One region of the Streptomyces sp. NPDC027962 genome, then DNA from elsewhere that is predicted to be linked to it. Evidence: riboswitches for the same ligand, from Rfam matches in the RefSeq annotation. Region 1 holds a riboswitch; the other holds the start of a gene.
What was found. A riboswitch is a leader RNA that binds a small molecule or an ion and turns the genes downstream of it on or off. The one in region 1 is predicted to bind S-adenosylmethionine.

Region 1 (15,382 bases):
ATGTCCTTCCCGGACGCTCCCCCGCTCGCCTATCTCGAAGGCCCTGGCACCGGACAGTTGGAGGACGATCCGGCCACGGTCACCCGCCACCAGCTCGCCTACGATCTCGTCGGGGCCAGCGCACTGTCGCCGGAATCGTCCTTGGCCCTGATCGAGTCAGTGGCGGAGGATTACGCGCATGAAGACGAGCAGCCATGAGTACGACCTGACAACGGCCCTCTGGCACAAGTCCAGCTACAGCGGCGGCGACGGTGGCGACTGCCTGGAGGTCGCCACCTGGCGCAAGTCCACCTACAGCGACGGCAGCGGCGGTAACTGCCTCGAAGTCGCGGACGGCCACCCCGGCGTCGTCCCCGTCCGCGACTCCAAGGACCCCGACGGCCCGCACCTCGCGTTCCCCGCCGCCGCCTGGTCGGCCTTCGTCGCGGACCTCAAGCAGGGCTGAGGCAGGGCTGAGGCAGCGGTCCCGGAGCTCAAGTCCCGAGATTCGAGCGCTCTTCACAGTGATGTGGGGGGTGGGTCCTGTTGCAACCCACCCACCCACCCGCCCTGTCGAGTTGACATCACGCGACCGACTTGCCACGCAGCGTCATCACGCTCTAGCGTTCCGATAAACGAACAACCCCCGCCAGGTGCTGGAACACCTGCGGGGGTCTGACCATCACGATCGAAAGAGACTCGATCCATGGCTGACTGCCAGCTTAGTGCTGCCCCGCACCCCCTCGCCAACCCCGGCTACGGCAAGCGCCCCGCGCCCGACCAACGCCCCCGCACGGACCACGACTTCGACCACCTCCCGAAGCGTGACCGGCCCCTCGCGGCGTACATCGACAGGCTCCCCGAGAACAGCGACATCTCCGTGAAGACGCTGGCCAAGCACACCACCTACGGCCAGTACGCCACCGCCCGCGTCCTGAACCGCCTCATCGAGGCCGGGCATCTGCGGCGCGGCCTCGAACTGGTGGAGAGCGAGGCGGGATCGCTCCTGTGGGTGACCCGCACCTGGTGGTCCCGCACCGCGCGCGACGACGCCTGGTGGGCGGCGTTCCAGCGCGGGGACGTGCCGGTCGAGAAACGCCGGCCGACCCGCTCGCGGGCGTACATCCTGCTGGCGGCCCTGGGCCGGGAACAGCCCATGATGTCCCTGTCCCACGCCGAGTGCGAAGCGCTCGCGCCGCTGGTGGAGGAGTGGTTCGCGCGCGGTTCGGACGCCCGCCGGATCACGCATGCGCTGACGGCCGGGCTGCCGTCCCCCGTACACGCCCCCGCCGCCCTCGCCCGCCGCCGCCTGACCGACAAGCTCCCGCCGGAGCCCGTCCGTGTCCCGCCGCCGATCCGCGTCCTCGAATGCGGCAAGTGCGGCGCGCCGGGGCCGTCCCACGCCCTCGTGGACGGTGCCTGCGCCCGCTGCCGCGGGGCGGCGCCGCCCGCACCACCGGCTCTCCCCGCCGCCCGCGTCCGCGCCCACGCCGCCGAGGCCCGCGCGGCGGCGACCCGCAAGCCCGAGACGACAAGGACACAGACATGACAGTGCCGCTCACCCGGCCCCGCCACGGGGCACGATGGAGGGGAGGAGGCGACGCCATGACCCGCATCAGCGCCGACAACCCCGAGATCTCCGTCGAGGACTTCGAGGAACTGGCAGACAACGCCCCTGAGGGCGTCAAGCTCGGGATCGTCAACGGACGGCTGGTGGTCAAGCCCGGCCCGATCTCCGTCGAGGACTTCGAGGAACTGGCGAGGAAGGCCCCGGAGACGGTGCGGCTCGAACTCATTAACGGAAAGCTAGAGGTCAAGCCCGTGCCGGACATGCCTCACGGAGCCATCGTCATGTGGTTGCTGCGGCAGTGCATGCAGCAGCGCCCTGAGCTGGCGCTCTATCCGGAACAGGGCCTGACGGTGAAGACGTACCGGGCAGGCCGTGCCAGGGCGGACGGTGCGCTCGCCCCAATAGACCATTTCATCACTCAGCCGGGCGAGTGGGCAGATCCGGACGGCGTCCTCATGACCGTCGAGGTCACCTCATACGACTCCGACACCGGCCGCCGCGACCGCGTCGACAAGCGCGACGGCTACGCAGCGGCGAGTATCCCCGTCTACCTTCTCATCGACCGCGACTCCGACACCCTCGTCGTCCACAGCGAGCCGGAGGAGGGCATCTACCGGCTGGTGCGGACCTACTTCTACGGCGACACCGTCCGCCTCCCCTCCCCCGTCAACATCACCCTCGAAACGGCGAAGCTCAAGGACTACACCCAGGCGTAGCCTCGGCCGCATGAGCCGACGACGACATTGATCCACCGCATCAGGTCCGGCTCCGCCCGTCCCGCCACGTCGCAGCCGTGGCCCCGGGCAGGCCCAGGGACGAGCCCACCGACGGCCCCGCGACCTGGTGACCCCGTGACCAGCACCGATCCTCAGCGCGCGACACAGGCCCTGTCCCGGCGTTGAATGGAGCGCATGGGTGTCGAACGGAGGTCGGGACACCGCAGGAGCCGGGCGCTCACCGCAGCGGCCCTGGCTTCCCTGCTGGCGGCGACCTGTGTCACGGCCGCCGACGCGGCAGGGCCCCCACCACCACCGCCCCAGCTGACCGACGTGCAGGTGAACGACGCGGTCGCCCGGCTCGACGGCATCGTCCGCGACGGCATGAAGCGGACCGGCGTGCCGGGCGTCGCCGTGGCGGTCGTCCACAAGGACCGGGTCGTCCACATCAAGGGCTTCGGCGAACGGGAGACCGGCAAGCCCGGCGCCGTCACGCCGGACACCGTGTTCCAGCTCGCGTCGCTGTCGAAGCCGCTGGCCTCGACCGTCGTCGCCGGAGCGGTCGGCGACAAGGCGATCGCCTGGGACGATCCCGTGGCCGGACACCTCCCCGGCTTCGCGCTGGGGGACCGGTGGGTGACCGAACACGTCACCGTCGCCGACCTGTTCTCGCACCGCAGCGGGCTGCCCGACCACGCGGGTGATCTGCTCGAGGACCTCGGTTACGACCGGGACTACGTGCTCTCGCACTTGCGCTACGAGCCCCTCGCCCCCTTCCGTGCCTCGTACGCGTACACCAACTTCGGCGTCACGGCCGCCTCCGAGGCCGTGGCCAACGCCAAGGGCACCACCTGGGAGAAGCTGGCAGAGGACACGCTCTACTCACCGGCCGGCATGAACGCAACGAGCTCCCGCTTCGCCGACTACGAGAAGTCGGGCAACAAGGCGGTCACACACGTCAAGGCGGACGGTGCCTGGGAGCCGAAGTACGTACGCGACGCCGACGCCCAGGCCCCCGCCGGCGGGGTCAGCTCGACGGCCCGCGACATGACCCGCTGGATGCGGCTGCAACTGGCGGGCGGCAAACTCGGCGACGACCAGATCATCCCCACGGCCCCGCTCACCCGCACCCACCTCCCCGAGATCGTCTCCCAGCCCCCCGCCACCCCCTCGGGCCGCGCCGGCTTCTACGGCCTCGGGTGGAACGTGGGCTACGACGACCAGGGCAGGCTCCGGCTCAGCCACTCCGGCGCGTTCGCCCTCGGCGCCAACACCAACGTCAGCATGCTGCCGAGCGAACAGCTGGGCATCGTCGTCCTCACCAACGGGGAGCCGGTGGGCCTCGCGGACGCCATCGCTTTCAACTTCTACGACACGGCCCAGTACGGCAAGCCGACGGGCGACTGGCTGACCAGGATCGGCGAGGTCTACGAACAGGAGGAGCAGGAGGCCCGCTCCCCCACCGACTACGCCAGGCCGCCGGCCGACGCGGCCGAGGCGCAGCCCGACGACACGTACACGGGGACCTACCGCAACGACTACTACGGTCCGCTCACGGTCACCGCCGCGGCCGACGGCCGGCTCACCGTCCAACTGGGTCCGAAACCCCTGCGGTTCCCGCTCACGCACTACGACGGGAACACCTTCAGCTTCACCACGGTGGGCGAGAACGCGGTCGGCCGGACCGGCGTCACCTTCACCGTCGACTCGGCCGGCAAGGCCTCGAAGGTCCGTGTGGAAAGCCTCGACAAGACGGGGCTCGGCACGTTCACACGCGACTAGCGCACGCAGGGCGGCACCCCCGTCAGGTCTCTCAACCGCGCAGTGTCACCCCGTAACGCGTACGCAGCCGCGTGATCTCCCACCAGGCGACCGCCGTCACCGACGCCGGGCCGCCGAGGACGGCGAGGAACTGGACGAGCGGCGGGCCCGGCGGCATCCCGGCCGTCGCCAGGTTGATGGCCGCCAGCTCCCACACCAGGACCCCGGTGAGCAGAGCCGGCAGCGCCGCGTGCACATCGGCCGTGTTGAAGGCGGTGCGGATCGCGGTCGTCGACGCGAACACGACGAAGAACAGCACCCACATGACCGGAAGCAGCAGCGCGAGGGTGATGAACGAGCCGACGGCGCTGCCCTGATACGTCCGGCTCAGCAGCATCACGCCCGCGAAAAGCAGCGGCACCGACGTGAACGCGCCGAAGTACCAGAGCACCGAGCGGACCGCGGGCCGCAGGCGGGTGCGCATCCCCGGTCGCGCGGCCGGCGGCGCGAGCCGGAAGAGGACGACGAGCACGACGGGCGCGGTGAGCAGCAGCAGCCACGGGGTGATCACCAGGCGGAACAGGTACTGGTTCTGCACCTCCTCCCAGTCCGCCGCCGTGCCGTACGCGGCGAGGATCAGGAAGGACGCCACCAGGGCCGCCCATGCCCTCGTCTTCTGCACGCGCCACACGTCGGGGTCGTGGAACCGGCGGATGCTGTGCGCGGGAAACCGCAGCCGCGCCTGCCGACGGGCGGATCGGGCTGTCGGATAGCCCACCAGCACCAGCAACGCGGGCCATACGCACAGCAGGCCCACCACCCACAGGCAGCCGGGCATCCGGCGCATGCGCCGCAACACCTCGCTCAGCGGCGGCCATTCGTCCTGCCGGAGCTGCTGCCACAACGACAGGGGCGGACCGTACGGCGGATACGGTGCGGGGCCGGGGTACGGGGGTGGACCGTAGGGCGAGTACGGCGGATACGGCGGCGGGCCCGGCTGCGGAGGCACGCCCGGGTGCGGAGGGACACCCCCGTATGGTTGCCCAGCCGGGCGGTACGGATTCTGTCCCCCGAATGTCACGCCTGCGTCCTTCCCGGAGTGGTCCGCCGATCATTCCAGAAAGTCGAACCAACCTGCCGAGGACGGCGGTTGACCACCGCGCACGACCGTCGCCCGGGTCCTGTCAGACCGTCAGACGATGGGCTCGAGGACGAACCACGGGGCCCCTCGCAGTGGCCCAACTGCATACGGAAGCCCGGCCCGCCGGACGGCTGTACGCACTCTGCCCGGCCGGGGCTCACGATGCTCAGCGGCCCCTCGGCAGGACCGTCGAGACGCCATCGCGTGGGAGTGCCGCAGAGGCACGGCACGGCGTCCACGAGCGGCGGGTGGATCAGCAGCGGGCCGGGACCCGGGCAGCACTGCTCGCTGCCCAGCGGGCGCGGCCTGCCGCAGCCGTCACCGCCCCGGCTGCGCGGCCGCCTGCGTCGCCCACGAAATCGAGAAGCCCAAGGCCCACCCCCGAGCGTAAAATCGGACGCATGAGCCGACGACGACATTGATCCACCGCAGCGGGTCCAGGAACGGGCTGTCGCGGGCCGCCGCCACGGGTGAGCACCCGGCGTCCCCCGTCCGTTCCTCCGAAGGACCACACGCATGCTCGCCCTTTTGTCGTGCCCGGCCGACCCCCGCGTCCGCAGTCTGCGGCGAAAACTGTACGCCTACGTGGGACTTGAGGACTTTGTCCTCCTCTACCCGCTCTACGCCCTGCTGTTCGCCGAGAACGGCCTGACCACTGCCGAGATCTCCTCGCTCTTCGCCATCTGGTGCATCGCCGGCCTCGTGGTGGAAGTGCCGTCCGGCGTATGGGCCGACGTCGTGTCCCGCCGCGTCATGATGGTCGCCGGTCCGTTGCTGACGGCCGTCGGCTTCGCCCTGTGGGCACTGACGCCCTCGTACCTCACCTACGCCACCGGCTTCACACTCTGGGCCGTCGGGGGCTCCCTGCGGTCCGGCTCGACGGAAGCCCTCGTGCACGACGAACTCGAACGGCTCGGCGCCGCAGACCGGTACGGGCAGATCATGGGCGGGGCCGCAGCGGTCGGCATGGCGGCGACGGCCGCCGCCACCGCAGCCGCTGCGCCCGCGCTCGCCTTCGGCGGTCAGACCCTGGTGTGGGGCGCCAGCGTCGGCACCTGTCTGCTGTGCGCGGCGGTCGGCGCGACACTCCCCGAACACCGCGCCGCCGTCCACCGTGAGAAGGTTGAACGGCCCGGCTGCATCGCGACGTTGCGCTCCGGCATCACCGAGGTGCGCAGCAGTCGAACCGTCCGGCGGACGATGACCCTCGCCGTCGTGATCACGTCGATCTGGGGGGTGCTGGACGAGTACGTGCCACTTCTCGCCGCTTCCACGGGCGTCGCGACCGGGACCGTCCCCCTGCTCGTGCTGGTGGTGTGGGTGGGCGTGACGCTCGGCTCGCTGCTGGTGGGGCCGGGCGAACGACTCACCGACCGTACGGTCGGCACGCTGGTCGCGGTGGCCACCATCGCGCTCGCCCTGGGCTCACTGTCCGGCACGCCCGCCGGATTCGCGCTGCTCGGCGTCGCGTTCGGCGTCTTTCAGCTCGCGGACGTGCTGGCCGACGTACGCCTCCAGTCGGCGATCACCGGCCCGAGCAGGGCCACCGTCACCTCGCTGACCGGCCTGGGCACCAACATCGCCTCCCTGCTGGCCTACGGCGCGTACGCGGCCCTGTCCCCGCACGCCTCGCACGGTGCCGTCTTCGCCCTGCTGGGCCTGCCGTACCTGCTGGTGGCGGCCGCCCTGGGCCGCTCACGGCGTCCGGCGACCGCGCCGGCCGGTCAGGAGGCGCAGTAGCGGTCGCGCTCCGGGCGTTCGCCGGTCAGCAGGAAGCGGGTGACGGTCGCGTCGCCACAGTCGTTGTCGTGGGCGCGGTAGGCGCCGTCGCCGGAGCGCTGTCCGCGGGGACGGCGCTCCGGATGAGCCGGGTCGATCCCGGCGCCGGCCAGGTCGGCCGGCGCCACGGCACGGTCGCCGGCCACCGGGCAGTCGTCCACGACGGTGTGGTGCCGGTGTCCGCCCCGAGCCGCCCCGGTCCGGAGCTCGGGAACGCCCGAGGGCGGCACCCCAGTGAACGGGGTACCGCCCTCGGTCCTGCGGACAGGTCCCGATCCTGAAAGGATCAGAGGTCCGTGTCACCGCCCGCCGTGCGCCGTGGTGAGCTGCTGCTCGCCGTCGGCGTCCGTGCCGGCCGGCTCCCAGCACTCCACGCCCTTCAGACCGGGCACGCGGTCCCGGGTGAAGACGGGGTCCAGGCCGGCGCGGCGCTGGGCCGTGTAGTCGTCCATCAGCCGGAAGGCGATCACCGACAGCGGCAGGATCGCGATCAGGTTGACCAGGACCATCGCGCCCATCGTGATGTCCGCGAGGCTCCACACGACGCTCACCGAACCCATCGCTCCGAGTACGGCGCAGGCCAGGACGGCCGCCCGGTAGCCGGTCATGGCGGACGAGCTGCCGGTGATGAAGCGGATGTTGGACTCGCCGTAGTAGTAGTTACCGATCATGGAGCTGAAGGCGACCATGAAGACCACCAGCGTGAGGATGTGCCCCGCCCAGTCGCCGAGGGCCACGTTGAGCGCGGTCTGGGTGACGTCCGCGCCGCCGCGCTCGCCGAGGGTCGGGTTGGCGCTGAGGATGATGAACGCGGTCATGCTGCAGACGACCAGCGTGTCGAAGTAGACGCCGAGGGTCTGCACCAGGCCCTGCTTGACCGGGTGACTGGTCTCCGCGGAGGCGGCGGCGTTGGGGGCCGAGCCCATGCCGGCCTCGTTGGAGAACATGCCGCGGCGAACGCCCTGAAGGATCGCCGTGCCGACCGCGCCGCCCGCGACCTCGCGGAAGCCGAACGCGCCGCCGACGATGTCGGCGACCATGCCGGGGATCGCGGTGATGTTGAAGAGGACGACCACGAGGCCGAGCAGCAGATAGACACCCGCCATCACCGGGATGAGCACCTTGGTGACCGCGGCGAGGCGCTTCACGCCGAAGAACACGGCCAGCGCGAGCAGCACGGCCAGCACGATACCGAGCACCGGGGCGAACCAGCCGGAGTCCGTGCCGCCCATGGAACCGTCGACGGCCACCGTGATGGTGTTGGACTGCACCGCGGTGAGGACGAATCCGAAGGTCAGGGTGATGAGCACGGCGAACAGCACACCGAGCCAGCGCTTTCCGAGAGCGCGCTCCATGTAGTACGCCGGGCCGCCGCGGTAGGTGCCGGGCTCCTTGCCGCGCGCCTTGTACAGCTGGGCGAGGGTGGACTCGACGAACGCGGAGGCGCCGCCGATGAGGGCCATCATCCACATCCAGAAGACCGCGCCGGGTCCGCCCATGGTGATGGCGGTGGCCACACCGGCGATGTTGCCGGTGCCGATCCGGGCGGCGGCCGAGATGGTGAACGCGCCGAAGGGGGAGACGCCGTCCCCCGACTTGTCCTTGAAGACCCGGAACATGTCCGGGAGCATCCGCAGCTGGACCGCCCTGGAGCGGAAGGTGAACCAGAGGCCGGCCACGGCCACCAGCGGGATCAGCAGGTAGGTCCAGAAGACATCGTTGATGTCGACGATCCAGGTGTTGAGCGTGCTCATGATGTGGTGCGTCCCGGGTCTTTGTGAGTCGGGGCTCGGCTCGGGCCGCTGCGTACGGGTCGCGTACTGCTGAGGGCCTCGGCCGCGGAAGCACTTCTTCCGTTCAAAGCTTTCGGAAGCTAACCAGGGCCCCGCCCCCCTGAAAAGACATCTCGGCCGTGCGGCATCTCACATTATGTGCCGGTTTCTCCCGCACGAAGCGCACGGAGCGACGCCCGAGGGCGGCACCCCCTGGGAGTGGGGTGCCGCCCTCGGTCAAGGACGGTTGATCAACCTGTCGGTCGATCAGAAGTCCATGTCACCGCCCGGCATGCCGCCACCGGCAGGCGCGGCGGCCTTCTCCGGCTTGTCGGCGATGACGGCCTCGGTGGTGAGGAACAGCGCCGCGATGGAGGCCGCGTTCTGCAGGGCAGAGCGGGTCACCTTCGCGGGGTCGATGATGCCTTCGGCGATCATGTCGACGTACTCGCCGGTCGCGGCGTTGAGGCCGTGGCCGACGGGCAGGTTGCGCACCTTCTCGACGATGACGCCACCCTCGAGACCACCGTTGACGGCGATCTGCTTGAGCGGGGCCTCGAGCGCGAGCTTCACGGCGTTGGCGCCGGTCGCCTCGTCACCCGAGAGATCGAGCTTCTCGAAGACCGAGGAGGCCTGGAGCAGGGCCACGCCACCACCGGCGACGATGCCCTCCTCGACGGCCGCCTTCGCGTTGCGAACGGCGTCCTCGATGCGGTGCTTGCGCTCCTTGAGTTCGACCTCGGTCGCGGCGCCGGCCTTGATGACGGCCACGCCGCCGGCCAGCTTCGCGAGGCGCTCCTGGAGCTTCTCGCGGTCGTAGTCCGAGTCGCTGTTCTCGATCTCGGCGCGGATCTGGTTGACGCGACCGGCGACCTGCTCGCTGTCACCGGCACCGTCGACGATCGTGGTCTCGTCCTTGGTGATGACGACCTTGCGGGCGCGGCCCAGCAGGTCCACGCCGGCGTTCTCGAGCTTGAGGCCGACCTCCTCGGAGATGACCGTGCCGCCCGTGAGGATGGCGATGTCGTTGAGCATGGCCTTGCGGCGGTCGCCGAAGCCCGGGGCCTTGACGGCGACGGACTTGAAGGTGCCGCGGATCTTGTTCACGACGAGCGTGGACAGGGCCTCGCCCTCGACGTCCTCGGCGATGATCAGCAGCGGCTTGCCGGACTGCATGACCTTCTCCAGCAGCGGAAGGAGGTCCTTCACGTTGCCGACCTTGGAGTTGACGATCAGGATGTACGGGTCGTCCAGGGACGCCTCCATACGCTCCATGTCGGTGGCGAAGTACGCCGAGATGTAGCCCTTGTCGAAGCGCATACCCTCGGTGAGCTCCAGCTCCAGACCGAAGGTCTGGGACTCCTCGACGGTGATGACGCCTTCCTTGCCGACCTTGTCCATGGCCTCGGCGATGAGCTCGCCGATCTGGGTGTCGGCGGCGGAGATGGAGGCGGTGGAGGCGATCTGCTCCTTGGTCTCCACGTCCTTGGCCTGCTCGAGCAGGGCACCGGAGACGGCCTCGACGGCCTTCTCGATGCCGCGCTTCAGGGCCATCGGGTTGGCGCCGGCGGCCACGTTGCGCAGGCCCTCGCGGACGAGCGCCTGGGCGAGGACGGTCGCGGTGGTCGTACCGTCACCGGCGACGTCGTCCGTCTTCTTGGCGACTTCCTTGACCAGCTCGGCGCCGATCTTCTCGTACGGGTCCTCGAGCTCGATCTCCTTGGCGATGGAAACACCATCGTTGGTGATCGTGGGGGCGCCCCACTTCTTCTCGAGGACGACGTTCCGGCCCTTGGGGCCAAGGGTGACCTTGACGGCGTCGGCGAGCTGGTTCATCCCGCGCTCGAGACCGCGCCGTGCCTCCTCGTCGAACGCGATGATCTTGGCCATGTGAAGTGGTCCTCCCGGACTGGGGTGGATTGCTTCGGATCGCATTCGGCGCCCGCGACGGACGGCCTGCCTGCCCTGTGGTTCCTTGCCCCACCAGGCGTGCGGACCTCACCGACCCGATCCAAGTTCTGTCACTCTCACTGGGAGAGTGCTAACGCCAATGATTAGCACTCGACCCCCGAGAGTGCAAGCGACCTCGAGGATGCGGACGCGCCCGGGCGTTGCGCGCACACGGACGAGGGGCCCGCCTCCCGTTGACCGGGATGCGGGCCCCTCGTGCGTGAGTGCGTCGGTGGCCGATCGCGCCTGGAACAGATCAGACGGCGAGCTTGACCATGTCCGCCTGCGGACCCTTCTGGCCCTGCGAGATCTCGAATTCGACCCGCTGACCCTCTTCAAGGGTGCGGTACCCGTCCATCTGGATCGCACTGTAGTGGACGAAAACATCCGCACCACCGTCGACCGCGATGAAGCCGTACCCCTTCTCCGCGTTGAACCACTTGACGGTGCCCTGAGCCATGCCTAACTCCCCTATTACTGGCCCTTGCGCAGGACCGCACTTCGCGGACCTGGGTCAGACCTCCACCCCAGCAGGAGGGGTGTGCGCCGGAACGCGTCGACCGCGGCTGAATGTATCCGCCCAACTGCCCTCTGCAACAGGTCAATCGGACGAGAAATCTGGGCAGGACCGATCGGCTGATTCATGTGAATTCATGTAATTCAGGGGCAAGTCGGGCCCGGCAAACGACGCCTAAGAGGCAATTCGATCGCACACTTTGGCTGCATTCTTGCGGAACTTGAAGGCATTCTCGAGCGGCCGGCGGAGGGGGCTTCCCAGACCCTATCGCGCTCAACCATGCAGAATTGCCCCCTCCGCTTCTCTCGCGGAGGGGGCAATTTCAGTAACTGCGGGTAAATCTCTGGGGTTGACTCGGTCGTCCGACCACGTTTTCGTCAGCCGCCTTCATCAGCCGCCGGCGACCGCCGGAATGATCGACACGCCCGCGCCGTCCGGCGTGGCCGTCTCCAGACCCTGCTCGAAACGGACGTCGTCGTCGTTCACGTAGACGTTGACGAAGCGGCGCAGCTTGCCCTGGTCGTCCAGCACGCGGGCAGCGATGCCGGTGTGGTTCTTCTCCAGGTCCGCGATGACCTCGGCGAGGGTCGCGCCCTCCGCCGGGACCTCGGCCTGGCCGCCCGTGTACGTACGGAGAATGGTGGGGATGCGGACGTTGACGCTCATGTTCGTCACCTCTCGGCGGAGTACGGCGGGTTGCGGATTCAGTGGGCGGCCAGGCCCGCGTCGCGGAACGCGTCCAGGCTCGGGCGGATGACGGCGGTCGCCTGCGAGGTCTCCGCGACCGCGTCGAGGGTCTTGAGGCCGTCACCGGTGTTGAGGACGACGGTGGTGAGCGCCGGGTCGAGCACGCCCGCCTCGATCAGCTTCTTCGTCACACCCACGGTCACGCCACCCGCCGTCTCGGCGAAAATGCCCTCGGTGCGGGCCAGCAGCTTGATCGCGTCGACGACCTGCTCGTCGTCGACGTCCTCGACCGCGCCGCCCGTGCGGCGCGCGATGTCCAGCACGTACGGTCCGTCGGCCGGGTTGCCGATGGCGAGCGACTTGGCGATGGTGTTCGGCTTCTGCGGGCGTACGACGTCGTGCCCGGCCTTGAAGGCCGTGGACACCGGCGAGCAGCCCTCGGCCTGGGCGCCGAAGATCTTGTACGGCTTGTCCTCGACGAGTCCGAGCCTGATGAGCTCCTGCAGGCCCTTGTCGATCTTCGTCAGCTGGGAGCCGGACGCGATCGGGACGACGAGCTGGTCGGGCAGCCGCCACCCGAGCTGCTCGCAGATCTCGTACGCGAGGGTCTTGGAGCCCTCCGCGTAGTACGGGCGCAGATTGACGTTGACGAAGCCCCAGCCCTCGCCCAGCGGGTCGCCGATGAGCTCCGAGCAGAAGCGGTTCACGTCGTCGTAGTTGCCCTCGATGCCGACGAGCTCGCCGCCGTACACCGCGGCCATGACGACCTTGCCCTGCTCGAGGTCGTGCGGGATGAACACGCAGGAGCGGAAGCCGGCCCGCGCGGCGGCGGCGCCGACCGCACCGGCGAGATTGCCGGTGGATGAGCAGGACAGGGTGGTGAAGCCGAAGGCGCGAGCGGCCTCGATGGCCTGGGCGACGACGCGGTCCTTGAAGGAGTGCGTCGGGTTGCCGGAGTCGTCCTTGATGAACAGTCCGCCGGTGACGCCCAGTTCGCGGGCGAGGTTGTCGGCCTTGACGAGCTTGGTCCAGCCCGGGTTCAGGTTCGGCTTGTCGGCCACGTCGGCGGGGACGGGCAGCAGGGGGGCGTAGCGCCAGATGTTGGCGGGGCCCGCCTCGATCTGGGCGCGGAGCTTCTCGACGTCGCCGCTCGGCAGGTCGTAGGCGACTTCGAGCGGCCCGAAACACTCGGCGCAGGCGAAGATGGGGCCGAGTTCGAAGCGCTGTCCGCATTCGCGGCACGAGAGTGCGGCGGCGGGTCCGAGATCCACCGGCGTGGTGGCGGGGGTGCTGGCGACAGTCTGCGCAGCCATGATGTCGAGGCCCTTTCTCCTCATCTTCCTCGTGACGCACTTCGCCACAAGACGGAATTGGCACCTTCCCCACCGTGACCTCGCGGTCGGCGGGAGGGTTGCCGGGGCTTCAACGGGCCGTTCCCTCTGCCCCTCTGGATGAGCGGTATGGCACCGGACGTGCGGTCCGGGCATTTGTGTGCTCGGACCCCCGAGATGCGGGGGTCGTTCGCGTTGCTCAAGACTGTAACCGAAGCCCCGGACGGTTGAGATAGTCGTCCGACCCGCGAGATGGATCACACGACCTGCTGCCAAGGGAGACGCGACGTGCTCGATGAGGTGGCGCGCTGGTTGAGCCGGCGCTCCTGGTCCGCATCCGATCGCTCGCTCGACCGGCTGATGTCCGCCAAGGTCGGGCAGGGGTCGACGGTCAGTGTCGTGCTTCCCGCGCTGAACGAGGAAGAGACGGTCGGGGACATCGTCGCGATCATCCGCCGGGAGCTGATGGAGGCCGTCCCGCTCGTCGATGATCTGGTGGTGATCGACTCGGCCTCGAGCGACCGCACCTCCGAGGTGGCCGCCGCAGCCGGGGCGCGAGTGGTGCACCGGGACTCGATACTGCCGCGACTGCCCGCCGTGGCCGGCAAGGGAGAGGTACTGTGGCGGTCACTCCTGGTGACCAGCGGTGACATCGTCTGCTTCGTCGACGCGGATCTGCGCGACTTCTCCTCCGACTTCGTCTCCGGCATCCTCGGTCCGCTGCTGACCGAGCCCGAGGTGCAGTTCGTCAAGGCGATGTACGACCGCCCGCTGGGCGGGGGTGCCGCGCCCGGCCCCGACGGGACACCGGCCCAGGGCGGCCGGGTGACCGAGCTGGTGGCCCGCCCGCTGCTCAATCTGCACTGGCCGCAGCTCGCCGGCTTCGTCCAGCCGCTGGGCGGCGAGTACGCGGCACGGCGCTCGCTGCTGGAGCAGCTGCGCTTCCCCGTCGGTTACGGCGTGGAGCTCGGCCTGCTGGTCGACTCGCTGAACCTGGTCGGCCTGGACGCCCTCGCGCAGGTCGACGTCGGCACCCGCAAGCACCGCCACCAGGACGGGCAGGCGCTCGGCAGGATGGCTGCGACGATCTACCGCACCGCCCAACTACGGCTGTCCCGCCCCCACTTGGTGCGCCCGTCGATCACCCAGTTCGAGCGGGTCGACGACGGCTTCGCGCCGCGGACCTACCGGGTGGACACCGAGGAGCGTCCGCCGATGCTCGAGATCGGTGAGTACGCGGCGCGTCGCGCGGCATAACCAGGAACCGCCAATCATTTTGCCTACATTTCCGATGTATGGGACTCATCGGATTTCTTGTACCGGCGCGCGGCAGGCACCGCAGGGCCGCGCCCTCCGGAGACCGTGAGCGGCTGACCCGGCTCATCGGCACGCTGGCGGTCACCGCCGCCGCGGCGCTCGGCCCGGCCGCCCCGGCGACGGCACTGCCGGCCGCCGCGATCCCGGCGTCGGCGACCCCGGCGGAGCAGGACACGCCCCGCGAACAGCAGGTGGAGATGGCTCGCACCGGTGGTACGGCGGAACAGCTGTGGCTGCTCGGCGGCGTCGCCCTGAGCCTCACCGCGGCGGGCATCGTCGCGGTGGCGGCCACCCGCGGCCGGCGCCGCGACCACTGACCTGTGCCCGGGCCCGGCCCGCGAAGGGGGTGTGCGGGCACCGGACGCCGGCCACCCGCGGCGGGTACGCGCAGCCACGGGACGCCCGCCCCCGCACCGGGCCCGGACCGAGCGCAGCCCGGCCCGCAGCCCGCCCGAAACCACACGTTTGAGGCCCGGCGGTACGGGCTAGGTTTCGGCACATGGTCTCCGACGCAGCACAGATCCTCGTCGCGTCCAACCGCGGCCCTGTCTCGTACACACTGACCGAGGACGGAGGGCTCGACGCCCGCCGTGGCGGTGGAGGCCTCGTCTCCGGCCTGTCGGCCGTCGGCTCCGACGCGCAATCGCTGTGGGTGTGTTCGGCGCTGAGCGAGGGCGACCGGGAGGCGGTACGGCGCGGGGTGGGAGAGCCCGGCGTACGGATGCTCGACATCGACGCGGCCGTCCACGCCGACGCGTACAACGGCATCGCGAACTCGGTACTGTGGTTCGTCCACCACATGCTGTACCAGACGCCGCTGGAGCCGGCCTTCGACCGGGACTTCCGGCGGCAGTGGAGCGCG
Region 2 (15,382 bases), on a different contig from region 1:
GGGCAGAAGGACACCGCGCTGTTCGGTGGCAAGGAGGCCGGCAAGTGAAGATCCAGGGCAAGATGTTCCTCTGGCTGGGCGTCTTCATCCTCGCCGTCGCCATCCTGTACGGCGTCTGGTCGAAGGAGCCGGCCGGTACCACCGCGCTCTTCCTGGCCTTCGGTCTGAGCGTCATGATCGGCTACTACCTGGCCTTCACGGCCAGGCGGGTGGACGCCATGGCGCAGGACGACAAGGAAGCCGACGTGGCCGACGAGGCCGGCGAGGTGGGGTTCTTCTCCCCGCACAGCTGGCAGCCGCTCTCGCTGGGAATCGGCGGTGCGCTCGCCTTCCTCGGCGTGGCGATCGGGTGGTGGCTGCTGTACTTCTCGCTGCCGCTGATCCTGGTCGGCCTTTTCGGCTGGGTCTTCGAGTACTACCGCGGTGAGAGCCAGAACCAGTAGTACCGCCTGAGCGGACCACGGGACGGGCCCGGATCACCTCACTCCAGTGAGGTGATCCGGGCCCACTCGTTTGCAGTCATCCGGCGCGCCGCGGCTGACAACCGTTCATAGCGTGTGGTTATGAACCAGACGCCTCGCATGCGCGCTTTTGTCAGCTGCACCGTGCTGGTCGTGACCCTCGGGGTGGTCGCGACCGCGTGCGGCGAACCGGACAGGCATCCGCTGTCCGCGGCCCCGTACGACGCGGGACAGCAGGTGAGCCTCAACGCCGAGCCGGGCAGCTCGAAGGTGGATCCCGACAAGCCCCTCGAGGTCACCTCGAAGGGCGACGACGGCCGCCTCACGGATGTCACCGTCATAGACGACGCCGGCCACTACCTGGCCGGCGAACTCGCCGCGGACGGCGTCCGCTGGCGCTCCACCGCCCCCCTTTCCGCCGGCGCCAAATACACCGTAAGGGTCTCCACGGAGGACGACGACGGCGCGCCGGGCCTGCGCACGCTGGTCTTCGAGACGGCGCCCGCGAAGAGGTTCCTGACCGCCGAGTTCGGCCCGCAGGCGGGCACGTACGGCGTGGCGCAGCCCATCACCGCGAAACTCAGCCTCGCCGTCACCGACGGCAAGGGCAGGGCGGTCGTCGAACGCGCCCTGAAGGTCACGTCGAAGCCCGTCGTGGAAGGTGCCTGGTACTGGGTCGACGACAAGACCCTGCACTACCGGCCCAAGGAGTACTGGCCCACCGGCGCGGTCGTGAACGCCACGAGCAACCTCCACGGCGTCAAGGTCGCGGGCAAGCTCTACGGCGGCCGTTCCAAGCCGCTCAAGCTCACCATCGGTGACCACGTGGAAGCCGTCACGGACGCCGCGTCGCACACCATGACGGTCATGAAAAACGGCGAAGTGATCAAGACCATGCCGGTGACCACCGGCAAGCCCGGCTTCGAAACCCGCAACGGCATCAAGGTCGTGCTGGGCAAGGAGTACTTCGTCCGGATGCGCAGCACCAGCATCGGCATAGCCGCGGGCAGTTCCGAGTCGTACGACCTGCCCGTCTACTACGCGACACGCATCACCTGGAGCGGTGAGTACGTGCACGCGGCGCCGTGGTCCGTCGGCTCGCAGGGCTACGCGAACGTCAGCCACGGCTGCACCGGAATGTCCATGGCCAACGCCAAGTGGTTCTACGAGACCGTTCGTCCGGGTGACATCGTCAAGGTCATAAACAGCTACGGCAACATGATGGACACGTTCGGGAACGGCTTCGGCGAGTGGAACGTGTCCTGGGACAAATGGCGCAAGGGCAGCGCTCTGGTGCCGGGCTCGGAGGCCTCGAACGGCCACGTCACCGCCGTCTCGGCCCGTCTGCGTCCGGCCGTCTGACCGGCCCGTCGCGTCAGGCTTCGATGGACAGCCGGCGGCGCAGCAGCGAGGCGAGGGAGGCGGCGAACTCCACCGGCTCCACCGGCAGCGTCACCGCGGCCTCCGCGCGGCTCCAGGTGGCCAGCCAGGCGTCCTGCGGGCGGCCGATCAGCAGCAGGACGGGCGGGCAGTCGAAGATCTCGTCCTTGATCTGCCGGCACACGCCCATGCCGCCCGCCGGAACCGTCTCCCCGTCCAGCACGCACACATCGATGCCGCCCTCGTCCAGGGCCTTGAGAACGGCGGGCAGCGTCGCGCACTCCACGATGCGCACGGGAGGAACATCCGCGGCGGGCCTGCGGCCGGTCGCCAGCCCGACCTGCTCGCGGGTGTTCGCGTCGTCGCTGTAGACAAGGACCGTGGCGCTCGACTGCATTGTTCCTCCGCACTCGTTCGATCAGGCTTGTCTGCCGGATGCTACTCCGTCCCACTGCCTGTCAGCACCGGTTCGGACAGGGCTTCGATGGGCCGTTCGGGCCCGCTCGGGAGACCCGTTGAGGGTGGGAACACTCCGAACGGCACCCCCCGGAGTGAGGGCGGGATAAGCGACCGACATAATGTCGGTCGTGGCGACAGCAACGACAGTAGAAACCGGGCACGCGCACCCGTCGGTCAATCGACCGAACCTCACCAGCGTCGGAACCATCATCTGGCTGAGTTCCGAGCTGATGTTCTTCGCGGCCCTCTTCGCGATGTACTTCACCCTGCGATCGGTGACGGGCACCGAGTACTGGACGGCTCAGGCGGAACACCTGAACTTCCCGTTCTCGGCGACCAACACCACGATCCTGGTGCTTTCCTCCCTCACCTGCCAGCTCGGCGTCTTCGCCGCCGAGCGCGGTGACGTGAAGAAGCTCCGGACGTGGTTCATCATCACGTTCGTCATGGGTGCGATCTTCATCGGCGGTCAGGTCCTGGAATACACCGAGCTGGTGAGGGACGCGGGCATGTCGCTCTCGTCCGGCCCGTACGGTTCCGTGTTCTACCTGACCACCGGCTTCCACGGCCTGCACGTGACGGGCGGTCTCATCGCCTTCCTGCTGGTCCTGGGAAGGACCTACGCGGCCAGGAGATTCACCCACGAGCAGGCAACCGCCGCCATCGTCGTGTCCTACTACTGGCACTTCGTCGATGTCGTCTGGATCGGCCTCTTCGCCACGATCTACATGATCAAGTAATCGGCGCGGGCGGTTCGTCCCGAGCGGGCACCGCCTGAAGCAGACACAGTCCAGAAGCACCGACGCAGAAGATCCTGACACCGGGGTAATCCGTGAAAAAGCTCTCCGCACGACGACGCCATCCGCTGGCGGCGGTCGTCGTCCTACTCCTCGCGCTGGCGGCCACTGGGGGGCTGTACGCCGCGTTCGCACCCGCGGACAAGGCGCAGGCCGATGACACCGCCCAGTCCCTCGCCATCAAGGAGGGGCAGAAGCTCTACACCGTCGGCTGCGCAAGCTGCCACGGAACCGGCGGTCAGGGCACCACAGACGGCCCGTCCCTGGTCGGTGTCGGCTCGGCCGCTGTCGACTTCCAGGTCGGCACGGGCCGTATGCCCGCCCAGCAGCCCGGCGCGCAGGTGCCCGAGAAGCCGGTCGTGTACTCGCAGGCCGAGATCGACCAGCTCGCGGCGTACGTCGCCTCCCTGGGCGCCGGTCCGATCACGCCGACCGAGAAGCAGTACAGCCCCGAGGGCGCGGACATCGCCAAGGGTGGCGAACTGTTCCGCAACAACTGCGCCCAGTGCCACAACTTCACCGGCGAGGGCGGCGCGCTGACCGAGGGCAAGTACGCCCCGAGCCTGGAGGGCGTCAGCCCGAAGCACCTCTACGAGGCCATGCAGACCGGCCCGCAGAACATGCCCTCCTTCCCCGACACCACGATGCCCGAGCAGCAGAAGCGGGACATCATCGCGTACGTCAAGACCGTGAACGGCGACGAGACGCCGACCCCCGGCGGTTTCGCGCTGGGCGGCCTGGGCCCCGTCAGTGAGGGTCTCTTCGGCTGGATCTTCGGTCTCGGTTCGCTGATCGCTGTTGCCATCTGGGTCGCGGCCCACACCGCTAAGGCCAAGAAGTCATGAGTAGCCAAGACATTCCAGAAGAGAACCTGCCCGCAGAGCAGGGCGCCGCGCACGACGCGGCCCACGGTGGCACCACCGCCGTCGCACAGCGCCACGACGAGCCGTTCGCCGACCCGGGACTGCCGGCCCACAAGCCGCGCATCCAGGACATCGACGAGCGTGCCGCCAAGCGCTCCGAGCGTGCCGTCGCCTTTCTGTTCACGCTGTCGATGCTCGCGACGGTCGGCTTCATCGCCGCGTTCGTGATTCTCCCGGTCGACAAGATCGTGTACATCTGGCCGTTCGGTCACATCAGCGCGCTGAACTTCTCGCTGGGCGTGACGCTGGGTCTCGCGCTCTTCTGCATCGGCGCGGGCGCCGTCCACTGGGCGCGCACCCTGATGTCCGACGTGGAGGTCGCCGACGACCGGCACGCGATCGAGGCCGCTCCCGAGGTCAAGGCCAAGGTCATGGCCGACTTCGCGGACGGTGCGCGGGAGTCCGCCATCGGTCGGCGCAAGCTGATCCGCAACACCATGTTCGGCGCGCTGGCCATGGTGCCGCTCTCCGGCGTCGTGCTGCTGCGTGAACTGGGCCCGCTGCCCGAGGACAAGCTGCGCAACACCCTGTGGGCCAAGGGCAAGCAGCTCATCAACATGAACACGAACGAGCCGCTGCGTCCCGAGGACGTCGCGGTCGGTTCGCTGACCTTCGCCATGCCCGAGGGCCTGGAGGAGAGCGACCACAACTTCAACACCGAGATCGCCAAGGCCGCCCTGATGATCGTCCGTCTCCAGCCGGAGGACATCAAGGACAAGCAGGAGCTCGAGTGGTCCCACGAGGGCATCGTGGCCTACTCGAAGATCTGCACCCACGTCGGCTGCCCGATCAGCCTGTACGAGCAGCAGACGCACCACGTCCTCTGCCCGTGCCACCAGTCCACCTTCGACCTCTCCGACGGCGCCCGCGTCATCTTCGGTCCGGCCGGTCACCCGCTTCCGCAGCTGCGTATCGGTGTGAACGCCGAGGGCAACCTCGAGGCGCTCGGCGACTTCGAAGAGCCCGTCGGTCCGTCTTTCTGGGAGCGCGGATGAGTACACAGACAGAAACGCAGAAGAAGGCGCCCGCCGGTGAGCGGGTCGCCGACTGGGCGGACGGCCGGCTCGGGATCTACTCGTTGGCCAAGGCCAACATGCGGAAGATCTTCCCGGACCACTGGTCCTTCATGCTGGGCGAGATCGCGCTCTACAGCTTCATCATCATCATCCTCACGGGTGTGTATCTGACGCTGTTCTTCCACCCGAGCATGAACGAGATCGAGTACCACGGCTCGTACGTGCCGATGCAGGGCATCCGCATGACCGAGGCGTACGCCTCGACCCTGGACATCAGCTTCGACGTCCGCGGCGGTCTGCTCATCCGGCAGATCCACCACTGGGCAGCGCTGATCTTCCTCGCGGCGATGTTCGTGCACATGATGCGCGTGTTCTTCACCGGCGCGTTCCGCAAGCCGCGTGAGATCAACTGGCTGTTCGGCTTCCTGCTCTTCGTCCTGGGTATGTTCACCGGCTTCACCGGTTACTCGCTCCCGGACGACCTGCTCTCCGGCACCGGTGTCCGCTTCACGCAGGGCGCGATCCTGGCGACGCCGATCGTCGGCACCTACATCTCGATGTTCCTGTTCGGCGGCGAGTTCCCCGGCCACGACATGGTCGCGCGGTTCTACTCGATCCACATCCTGCTGCTGCCGGGCATCATGCTCGGGCTCGTGGTGGCGCACCTGATCCTGGTCTTCTACCACAAGCACACGCAGTTCGCGGGCCCCGGCCGTACGAACAAGAACGTCGTCGGCATGCCGCTGCTGCCGGTCTACATGGCCAAGGCCGGAGGTTTCTTCTTCCTGGTCTTCGGTGTCATCGCGATCATCGCCGGCCTGTTCACGATCAACCCGGTGTGGGCCCTCGGCCCGTACCGGCCGGACATGGTTTCGACCGGCGCCCAGCCCGACTGGTACATGGGCTTCGCGGAGGGGCTGGTCCGGGTGATGCCGGGCTGGGAGATCAACCTGTGGGGCCACACCCTGGCCCTGGGGGTGTTCGTCCCGCTGGTCCTCTTCGGCCTCATGCTCGGGGCGCTCGCGGTGTACCCGTTCATCGAGTCGTGGATCACCGGCGACAAGCGCGAGCACCACATCCTGGACCGCCCGCGCAACGCTCCGACGCGCACCGCGCTGGGCGTCGCCTGGGTGACCGCCTACGTGATCATGCTGCTGGGTGGCGGAAACGACATCTTCGCCACGCACTTCCACATGTCGATCAACGCGATCACCTGGTTCGTGCGCATCACGTTCTTCGTCGGACCGGTTCTCGCGTTCGTCATCACCAGGCGGATCTGCCTGGGTCTGCAGCGGCGCGACAAGGACAAGGTGCTGCACGGACGCGAGTCCGGCATCATCAAGCGTCTGCCGCACGGTGAGTTCGTCGAGGTCCACGAGCCGCTGGCGCAGGGCGACCGGTACAAGCTGACCGCGCACGAGCAGTACGAGCCCGCCGAGATCGGCCCCGAGGTGGACGAGAACGGCGTCCGGCGCAAGGTGACGCGCAGGGAGAAGCTGCGCGCCAGGCTCAGCAAGGGCTACTACGGCGAGGGGACGCAGATCCCCAAGGCGACCGTCGAGGAGTACAAGGAGATCACCAGCGGCCACGGCCACCACTGATCACCTGAGCTGATACGTCGCCACGGCTGGGATCACCTCCCGGCGCAGCCAGGCGAAGAGCCCCGTCCATTCGCTGGACGGGGCTCTTCGCCGTCCCCGGGGCTGGATAGGGTGGAACCATCCCTATTGGCTTGTGGACCCAGGAGTGGACCATGAACGTTGTGACCCCGGTCGGCGGCGACAGCGGGCTGGCCCTCCCCCAGACTCCGTCCGGGGGGACCCCCACCTGGCCCAGCGTCCTGAACGCCCTCCTCGAGAACCGCGACCAGAGCGCCGAGGCCACCGCGTGGGCCATGGACCGCATCCTCAGCGGCGAGGCCACCAACGCCCAGATCGCGGGCTTCGCCGTCGCCCTGCGCGCCAAGGGGGAGACGGTCGAGGAGATCTCCGGACTCGTACGGACCATGTACCGGCACGCCAACCTGATCGACGTGCCCGGCCCGAGCGTCGACATCGTCGGCACGGGCGGTGACGGCGCCAGGACGGTCAACATCTCCACCATGTCCGCGATCGTCGTGGCAGGCACGGGCGCGAAGGTCGTCAAGCACGGCAACCGCGCCGCGTCCTCCGCGAGCGGCGCGTCCGACGTCCTGGAGAAGCTCGGCGTCAATCTGGAGCTCACTCCGCAGCGGGTTGCCCAGGTGGCCGAAGAGGCCGGGATCACCTTCTGCTTCGCCGTGAAGTTCCACCCCGCGCTGCGGCACGTGGCCGCAGCCCGCAAGGAGCTGGGCATCCGCACCACGTTCAACTTCCTGGGCCCGCTGACCAACCCGGCGCAGGTCAAGGCGCAGGCCACCGGTGTCGCCGACGAGCGGATGGCGCCCATCCTGGCCGGTGTGCTCGCCGACCGCGGCTCCTCCGCGCTCGTCTTCCGCGGCGACGACGGCCTCGACGAGCTGACGACGACCGCGACGTCCCGGGTGTGGGTGGTACGGGACGGCGCGGTGCGCGAGGACCGGTTCGACCCGCGGGACATCGGCATCGAGCTCGTGCCCGTCGAGGCGCTGCGCGGCGCCGACGCCTCGTACAACGCCGATGTGGCGCGCCGGCTGCTGGGCGGCGAGACCGGCCCCGTACGGGACGCGGTGCTGCTCAACTCGGCGGCGGCGCTCGCGGCCCTGGAGCCGACGGACGGCACGCTGAACGAGCAGCTCGCGGCCGGGGTCGCCCGGGCGGCCCAGTCGATCGACTCGGGTGCGGCGCGGGCGGCGCTGGAGCGCTGGGTGGCGGCCAGCAACGCATGACGCGGCAAGGGCGCGGCAACGCATGACGCCGCCGCACGCATGACGCAAGGGCGCGGTCCGGATCGTGGACCGCGCCCTTGCGTCATGCGAGACGTATGGCAGGATGCGTCCCAAGGTCATGAGTGACAGCGATTACGGCCCCGGCCCGCTGTCCGGCAACCCTCCGTCCGTGGCGGGGTGCCCCGGGTGAAGACCAGGCCGCAGGCAGCGAGGTCTGCGGCAAGCGCGGACCCCCGCGGCATCGTCGAATGCCGTGTCCCTGGGGTCCTGGTCCTCAAGGGAGCAGTCTCGTGAGCAAGCGAATGCGATAGGGCATCCCAGCCCCTTCTCCGGTCACCCTTTTCTCCAGCGGTGCTCCGCCCTGTGCTGCGTCGACGCACCGTTTTCGCCTGCCCGTACGGGAGTTCGCCATGTCTGTCGCCACCACCTCCGACCTGTCCCTCTGCGCCCCGCTGCCGGTCCTCGGCCGGGACGTCACCGTTCCGCTCGTCACCGGCGGTGAAGTCGGCTACGCCGCCCTCGACTACGCGGCCAGCGCCCCCGCGCTTCAGCGCGTCTGGGACGACGTGGCCGCGTACGCCCCGTACTACGGCAGCGTGCACCGCGGGGCCGGCTACCTCTCCCAGCTGTCCACGGACCTGTTCGAGAACAGCCGGACCGTGGTCCACGAGTTCCTCGACTGCCGGGACGCCGACCAGGTCGTCTTCACCCGCTCCACCACCGACTCGCTCAACCTGCTCGCCGCCGCGCTGCCGGCCGGCTGCGAGGTGTTCGTCTTCGAGACCGAGCACCATGCCTCGTTGCTGCCGTGGAGCGACGCCCGCGTGACGTACCTGAACGCGCCCCGTACGCCCGCCGAGGCCGTGCGGACCCTGGAGCACGCGCTCGCCGACCGCGACCCCCACGGTCCCGCGCTGGTCTGCGTCACCGGTGCGTCCAACGTGACCGGTGAGCTGTGGCCGGTGAAGGAGCTCGCCGCCGCCGCCCACGCCCACGGCGCCCGCATCGTGCTCGACGCCGCCCAGCTGGCGCCCCACCTCCCGGTGTCCGTAAGGGAGTTGGATGTCGACTGGGTGGCCTTCTCCGGGCACAAGCTGTACGCGCCGTTCGGCTCCGGTGTGCTCGCCGGGCGGTCCGACTGGCTGCAGGACGCGGAGCCGTACCTGGCGGGCGGTGGCGCCTCCCGGAAGGTCACACGGCGGACCGACGGCGGGGTGGACGTCGAGTGGCACACCACGGCCGCCCGGCACGAGGCCGGTTCCCCGAACGTGATCGGCGTCTACTCGATCGCCTCCGCCTGCAAGGCGCTCGCAGAGGCCGGGTTCGACGCACTGGTCGCCCGGGAGCGGCTCCTGATCGAGAAGGTCCGAGAGGGGCTCGCCGAGGTGCCCGAGGTCAAGGTGCTGTCCCTGTTCGGCGACGAAGCGCCGCGGGTCGGTGTCATCTCCTTCGTGGTGGAGGGCTGGAACAGCTCGCACTTCGCCGCGGCGCTCTCCGCCGAGTACGGCATCGGTGTGCGCGACGGCCTCTTCTGCGCCCACCCGCTGGTGCGCACCTTGCTGGGCGGCGACCAGCAGGACGTCGGCGAGTGCGGCGCGCCGGAGGCGAAGCCGGGGGAGAAGGCCCGGGGCGCCATCCGGGTCAGCTTCGGCGCGGGCACTCCGGACGAGCACCTGGACCGGTTCGTGAGCGCCGTGAAGGAACTGGTCCGCGACGGTGCGCAGTGGAAGTACCGTACCGAGGACGGCCGTTGCGTGCCCGACCGCGGCTGACGCCCGCTCACGCCGCGAGCCGCGTCCCCACCAGGACCATCCCGAGCGCACGTTCGGCCGTGTCGGCGAGGAGCTCACCGGCGCGGTCCAGCGCCTCCGGCAGCGGCACGGGCGCCGGCACGATCGACCCGTAGGCGTCCACGCCCGCGGTGATGATCGCGCGGACGCCGTGGCCGAGGGTTCCGGCGAGGGCGAGGGCGAGGGCGAGGCCGAGCACGAGCGCGGCGGCGGCCCGGGCCCGGTGCGCCACCTCCGCCGCAACGGCCCGCGGTTCGCGACCGGCCGGGGTGCCGCCTCCAGCGCTACGCGTCCAGGCCGATCGCGAACGCCGCCTCCAGGTCGTGCTGGGAGTAGGTACGGAAGGCGACGTGTGTGTCGGTCGCCTCGACGCCCTGGATCTTGCTGATCCGGCCGGGGATCACATCCGCCAGGTCGTCGTGCCTGGCCACCCGGACCATGGCGATCAGGTCGTAGGTGCCGGTGACGGAGAAGACCTCGCTGACGCTGTCCAGCGCGGCGATCGACTCGGCGATCTCGGGGATACGGTCCACGCTGGTCTTGATGAGCACGATCGCGGTGATCACGGCTGGCTTTCTCCCTCGGTCGCTGCAGATGTGTTCACTCTAGTCCCACGTCCGTAGCGGCCCCACGCGTAGACGAAGCCCGCCCCGAACCCCACCAGGTGCGCCAGATACGCGACGCCCGGCCCGCTGCCCGCGCCCCTGGCCGCCAGCCACTGCAGTACGAACCAGAAGATCAGTACCGCCCAGGCGGGGAAGCGCAGCGGCAGGAAGAAGAGGAAGGGGAAGAGACTGGTCACCCGGGCCCTGGGGAAGAGGAAGAGGAACGCTCCGAGTACGGCGGAGATGGCCCCCGACGCGCCCACCAGGGTCTGCTCCGAGTCGTCGTTGACCGCCGCGTAGACGAGCAGCGCGAGATAGCCGGCCCCCGTGTAGAAGAGGGCGAAGGCGAGCCGGCCCATCCGCTCCTCGACCATCGCGCCGAAGACGAAGAGGAAGAGCATGTTGCCGAGCAGGTGCAGCCAACTGCCGTGCACGAACAGGGCGGTGAGCGGAGTGAGCAGGGCGCCCGGCGAGCCCGCCATCAGTTCGGCGGGGATCACCCCCCACCGTTCGAAGTACGCCGCCTGAGCGGCGAGCAGCCGGTCGCCGAGGCCGTACGAGAGGTTCAGACCGGAGACCGGGCTGATGACGAAGATCGCGCAGCAGACCGCGATCAGGCCGTATGTCACGGCGGGACCTCTCACCGCGTTCCGGATCGTATGCCTGGCCGTGCCCCACCGACTGATCATGGACAGAGCATGGCTTAGCGGGACCGAACGGTACAGAGTGCCTCGCCGCGACATGGGGTACCCGCGAGGCCGTAGGGTTGCAGGGAGTACATCCGCAGTTCGACGGCGCACCGCGGCACCAGCATCCCGCATGACGAAGAAGGACGGCACGATGACGACGGTTCCCTCGCCGACCGCTGACACCCGGTGGCGCTGCACACTCTGCGGCAACCTCACGCGCTTCGACGTCACGCGCTCCTCGAAGGTCGTGGAATACGTCCATCTGGACCTGGCCGGTGAGCCGGCCGTGGAGGAGCGCGAGGTCGTCAGTGAGACCATCGAGTCGGTCCGGTGCCGTTGGTGCAACGCGGTGGACCAGATCGAGCTGGTGGACAGGCCGGGCGCCGGCTCCTGAACGGAGCGGCCCGCATGGGTGGTAGGGGTGACGGATCGTGGAGCAGCCTGACAACGGCGCCGAGTCGGCCGGTGCGGCCGGCGACGCCGCCGAGGCGCTCGACCGCCCGCTGCCGGAAGGGGTTCGACGGCGGGTCGTCGCCCTGGTCTCCGATGCGTTCGGCGGCCTGACCGTCGCCGAACTTCCGGCACAGTTGCGCCAGTACGCCCGATTCACCCCCACCCGGCGCGCCAAGTTCGCAGGCAATGCGATGGCCGCCGCACTGGAGAGCGACCCCCTCTTCCGCCAGCGCATCGGCGAACGGCTCGGAAAGGCCCAGCCCGAGCTGGCCGCGGCCCTCGGGTCCGGAGCGCCGCCCGCCGCCGCCGACCCCGTCGACGTGGCGGCCGCCGCCTATGTGCTGCGTCCCCCCGGCTGGGTGAAGATGGTCGCCGCCGCGGGCGAGGAGGCCCTGCGGGCCGACGCAGAGCGCGCCGACGAGGCAGGCCGGCGCGAGCTGGACCGGCTGCGCGAGGAGCTGGCGGAGGCCCGCGGACAGATCAGGAGCGAGACCGACCGGCTGCGCGTCGAACTCGATGCCGCCCGCAAGGAGGCCGAGTCGCTCCACCGCAAGCTGCGCAGCGCCCAGGCCGATGTGAAGCGCGGCGAGGCCGCCGTGCGGCGCAGGGAAGCGGAGATCGACGGCGTCAGGGCCCAGGCCGCGGCCCAGGTGTCGGCCGCCGAGAGCGAGACACGGCGGCTCAAGGCGCGTCTGGCGGAGGCGGAGGCCGCCGTCGAGGCGGGCCGCCGGGCCGCCCGTGAGGGGCGCTCCATCGAGGACATGCGGTTGCGGCTGCTCCTCGACACGGTGCTGGACGCCGCACAGGGGCTGCGCCGCGAGCTGGCCCTGCCGCCGGCCGGTATCCATCCGGCCGACACGGTGGAGGCCGTCGAACCCGGGCGGATGTCGCCCAAGGACATCGCGGCCCGTGCGCTGTCCGAGACGGACCCCGCCCTCCTCGACCAGCTGCTGGCGCTGCCCCAGGCGCATCTGGTCGTGGACGGCTACAACGTCACCAAGACCGGCTATCCGACGATGCCGCTGGAGAAGCAGCGGCTGCGGCTGCTGGGCGGCCTGTCGATGCTCGCCGCCCGCTCCGGGGCCGAGATCACCTGTGTCTTCGACGGGGCCGAACTGGCCGCGCCGGTGCTGCTGGCGCCGCCGCGCGGGGTGCGCGTGCTCTTTTCCAAGGCGGGTGTCACCGCCGACGAGCTGATCCGTCAACTGGTGCGTGCCGAGCCGCCCGGCCGGCCTGTGGTGGTCGTGTCGACCGACCGCGAAGTGGCCGACGGTGTCGCGAAGGCGGGCGCCAGGCCCGTCGCGTCCGCCTTGTTGCTGAAGCGGCTTTCGCGCGTCTCGTAGAGTCTGGCAATCCCCACGGCATATGCCCGATTTGACGCCAGTGCAGGTGGGACGTTGCGTCAAGTAACCATTACTACGCGTGTGATGAGAGTAAAGAATGGCCTCGACGGGCAAGATTTTTCCTGCGAGGATTTGAAGTGATCACAAGAAGGTCACTAGGGTCAGGCCTCGAACCTTCGCGCGGTTGATCGCCCATCCGGGGTGACAGCGAAGGAACCGCCTAGTTCGTGCAGTTCGCCCCATTTCCCCCGGGATCCGACGCGCGGACAGCCGGGGATTCGCCCCCCACAGCCCGGTAGGCGGCTCGAGGAAGAAGGAGCTCGCCTTCGTGGCGTCCCACCGTCGTCCCAAGCAGCCGAGCCGCACCCGCGTGACCGTGCTCACCGCGACCGCCGCAGCCGCCGTCGCCCTGACCGCCCAGACCGCCCAGGCCGACCCGAAGCCGAGCAAGAGCGAGGTCAAGGAGAAGGTCGACAAGCTCTACGAAGAGGCGGAGCAGGCCACCGAGAAGTACAACGGGGCCAAGGAGCAGCAGGAGAAGCTCGACGAGCAGATCGACGCGCTGCAGGACAAGGTCGCCCGCGGGCAGGACGAGCTCAACACCCTCCGGGACAGCCTCGGTTCGGTGGCGAGCGCCCAGTACCGCACCGGTGGCATCGACCCCTCCGTGCAGCTCTTCCTCTCCGGCGACCCGGACACCTACCTCGACAAGGCTTCCGCGCTGGACCAGCTCGGCGCCAAGCAGACCGAGGCGATCCAGGAGATCCAGGCCAAGCAGCGCACCCTCGCGCAGCAGCGCCAGGAGGCCCAGAGCAAGCTCGGCGATCTGGCGGAGACCCGCAAGACCCTCGGCGAGAAGAAGAAGGAAGTCCAGGGCAAGCTCGCGGAAGCGCAGAAGCTGCTGAACTCCCTCACCGCCGCGGAGCGCGCCGCGCTCGCCGCCGAGGAGACCCGCGCCAATCGCGCGAGCGCCCGCGCCGACCTCGGCCCGGCCGTGCCCGCCTCGCAGCGCGCGTCCGCAGCCTTCGCCGCCGCGCAGTCCCAGATAGGCAAGCCGTACGTGTACGGGGCCAGCGGCCCCAACTCCTTCGACTGCTCCGGTCTCACCTCCTGGGCGTTCGCCCAGGCCGGTGTCTCCATCCCGCGTACTTCGCAGGCGCAGGCCAACGCCGGCTCCCGCATCTACTCGCAGAGCCAGCTCAAGCAGGGCGACCTGGTCATCTTCTACGGCGACCTGCACCACGTCGGCTTCTACGCGGGCAACGGCCAGGTGCTGCACGCCCCGCGCAGCGGGACCAACGTGCGCTACGAGTCGATCAACAACATGCCGTTCCAGTTCGGCGTGCGTATCTGACGCAGCGCGTTCCTGACGGCTGTGCCTTCTGACTGAACCGCGTACCTGACGGGCCGTCGGACGGAGCGTTCGGCGGTCTTCACACCCGCCCGAACGGGGGAATTCCGTCCCTCCTGGCTGACGCGACGCCCCGCCGGTGACCTTGTGATCTCCGGCGGGGCGTCACTTTGTATGCCCGGACGGGCCTTTGGTCACCCCGTGTTCACCCGGCTACTCTCTGCCGCGCACCGAACCCGGTTGCACGGAAGTCCCGTGCAACCGCTGCGGAAGTCCTGCGGAAGGGAGCGCGGCCCGTGGTTTCCCACCGCCGACCCTCACAGCCCGGCCTCACCCGGAGCGTCGCCCGTGGCACCGTCCTGTCCGCGGCTGCGGCCACGGCCGCCGCCCTCACGGCCGTACCGGCGGGCGCGGAACCGAGGGACAGCGTCGAGGCCACCCGGGCCGAGGTCGACCGGCTCCATCAGGAGGCGGAGCAGGCCACGGAGAAGTACAACAAGGCCGGTGAACACGTCGAACAGCTCAACGAGCAGGTACGGCACGCGCAGGACAGGGTCGCCCGCAGCCAGGAGCGGATCAACCGGATGCGCGAAGCGCTCGGCTCCGTGGCGGGCGCCCAGTACCGGTCCGGCGGCATGGATCCCGCCCTCGCGCTGCTGCTGTCCAAGGACCCGGACAGCTACCTCGAGGCCGCGGCCACCCTCGACCGCATCAGCGAACGCCACACCGGAGCCCTCGCGGACCTCCGCCGCGAGCAGCGCGGCCTCGGCCAGAAGCGCGCCGAGGTCGCACAGGACCTCGTGGAGCTCGAACGCAGCCGAAGCGCCGTGGCACGCCACAAGCGCACCGTCGAACGCAAACTGGGTGAGGCCCGCCGACTGCTGAACGCCCTGCCCGCCGAGGAACGGGAGGCATACGACAGGGCCTCGCGCTCCGGCCGCGGCGAACTCCCCGGCCTTTCCGGCGTCGTGGCAGGCTCCCCGCACGCGGCCGCCGCGACCATGGCGGCCCGCAGCGTGGTCGGCCGCCCGTATGTGTGGGGCGCGAACGGGCCGTCCGGCTTCGACTGCTCGGGCCTCGTCCAGTGGTCGTACGCCCAGGCGGGCGTCGCGCTGCCCCGCACCTCCCAGGCACAGGCGTACGCCGGCCGCCGGGTGTCCCTGGCCGAGGCGCGACCCGGCGACATCGTCACGTACCGCAGCGACGCGAGCCACGTGGGCATGTACGTGGGGAACGGGCAGGTGGTGCATGCGCCGTACCCGGGGGCGTC

Region 2: linked by a shared signal. The riboswitch ahead of ACZ4SA_RS10455 (aminotransferase class V-fold PLP-dependent enzyme) and the one ahead of thrC (threonine synthase) in region 1 are both predicted to bind S-adenosylmethionine.

The regions. Positions count from the first base shown of each region.
Region 1 covers NZ_JBVHTA010000003.1:286,933-302,314, forward strand. Annotated here, with positions in the region: gene ACZ4SA_RS04660 (helix-turn-helix domain-containing protein) at 1-198, shown strand, start outside; gene ACZ4SA_RS04665 (DUF397 domain-containing protein) at 179-445, shown strand; gene ACZ4SA_RS04670 (hypothetical protein) at 686-1,528, shown strand; gene ACZ4SA_RS04675 (Uma2 family endonuclease) at 1,585-2,265, shown strand; gene ACZ4SA_RS04680 (serine hydrolase) at 2,452-4,047, shown strand; gene ACZ4SA_RS04685 (hypothetical protein) at 4,079-4,930, opposite strand; gene ACZ4SA_RS04690 (MFS transporter) at 5,684-6,907, shown strand; gene ACZ4SA_RS04695 (alpha/beta hydrolase) at 6,892-7,107, opposite strand; gene ACZ4SA_RS04700 (alanine/glycine:cation symporter family protein) at 7,246-8,700, opposite strand; gene groL (chaperonin GroEL) at 8,986-10,608, opposite strand; gene ACZ4SA_RS04710 (cold-shock protein) at 10,925-11,128, opposite strand; gene ACZ4SA_RS04715 (MoaD/ThiS family protein) at 11,576-11,851, opposite strand; gene thrC (threonine synthase) at 11,890-13,185, opposite strand; SAM riboswitch class I at 13,203-13,330, opposite strand; gene ACZ4SA_RS04725 (glucosyl-3-phosphoglycerate synthase) at 13,492-14,460, shown strand; gene ACZ4SA_RS04730 (hypothetical protein) at 14,499-14,837, shown strand; gene ACZ4SA_RS04735 (alpha,alpha-trehalose-phosphate synthase (UDP-forming)) at 15,020-15,382, shown strand, end outside.
Region 2 covers NZ_JBVHTA010000008.1:97,753-113,134, forward strand. Annotated here, with positions in the region: gene ctaD (aa3-type cytochrome oxidase subunit I) at 1-48, shown strand, start outside; gene ACZ4SA_RS10415 (cytochrome c oxidase subunit 4) at 45-443, shown strand; gene ACZ4SA_RS10420 (L,D-transpeptidase) at 564-1,823, shown strand; gene ACZ4SA_RS10425 (response regulator transcription factor) at 1,837-2,238, opposite strand; gene ctaE (aa3-type cytochrome oxidase subunit III) at 2,420-3,040, shown strand; gene qcrC (cytochrome bc1 complex diheme cytochrome c subunit) at 3,133-3,942, shown strand; gene qcrA (cytochrome bc1 complex Rieske iron-sulfur subunit) at 3,939-5,015, shown strand; gene qcrB (cytochrome bc1 complex cytochrome b subunit) at 5,012-6,637, shown strand; gene trpD (anthranilate phosphoribosyltransferase) at 6,790-7,881, shown strand; SAM riboswitch class IV at 7,996-8,113, shown strand; gene ACZ4SA_RS10455 (aminotransferase class V-fold PLP-dependent enzyme) at 8,292-9,653, shown strand; gene ACZ4SA_RS10460 (glycerate kinase) at 9,661-9,903, opposite strand; gene ACZ4SA_RS10465 (Lrp/AsnC family transcriptional regulator) at 9,956-10,237, opposite strand; gene ACZ4SA_RS10470 (rhomboid family intramembrane serine protease) at 10,234-10,965, opposite strand; gene ACZ4SA_RS10475 (hypothetical protein) at 11,117-11,359, shown strand; gene ACZ4SA_RS10480 (NYN domain-containing protein) at 11,397-12,761, shown strand; gene ACZ4SA_RS10485 (C40 family peptidase) at 13,090-14,115, shown strand; gene ACZ4SA_RS10490 (C40 family peptidase) at 14,409-15,382, shown strand, end outside.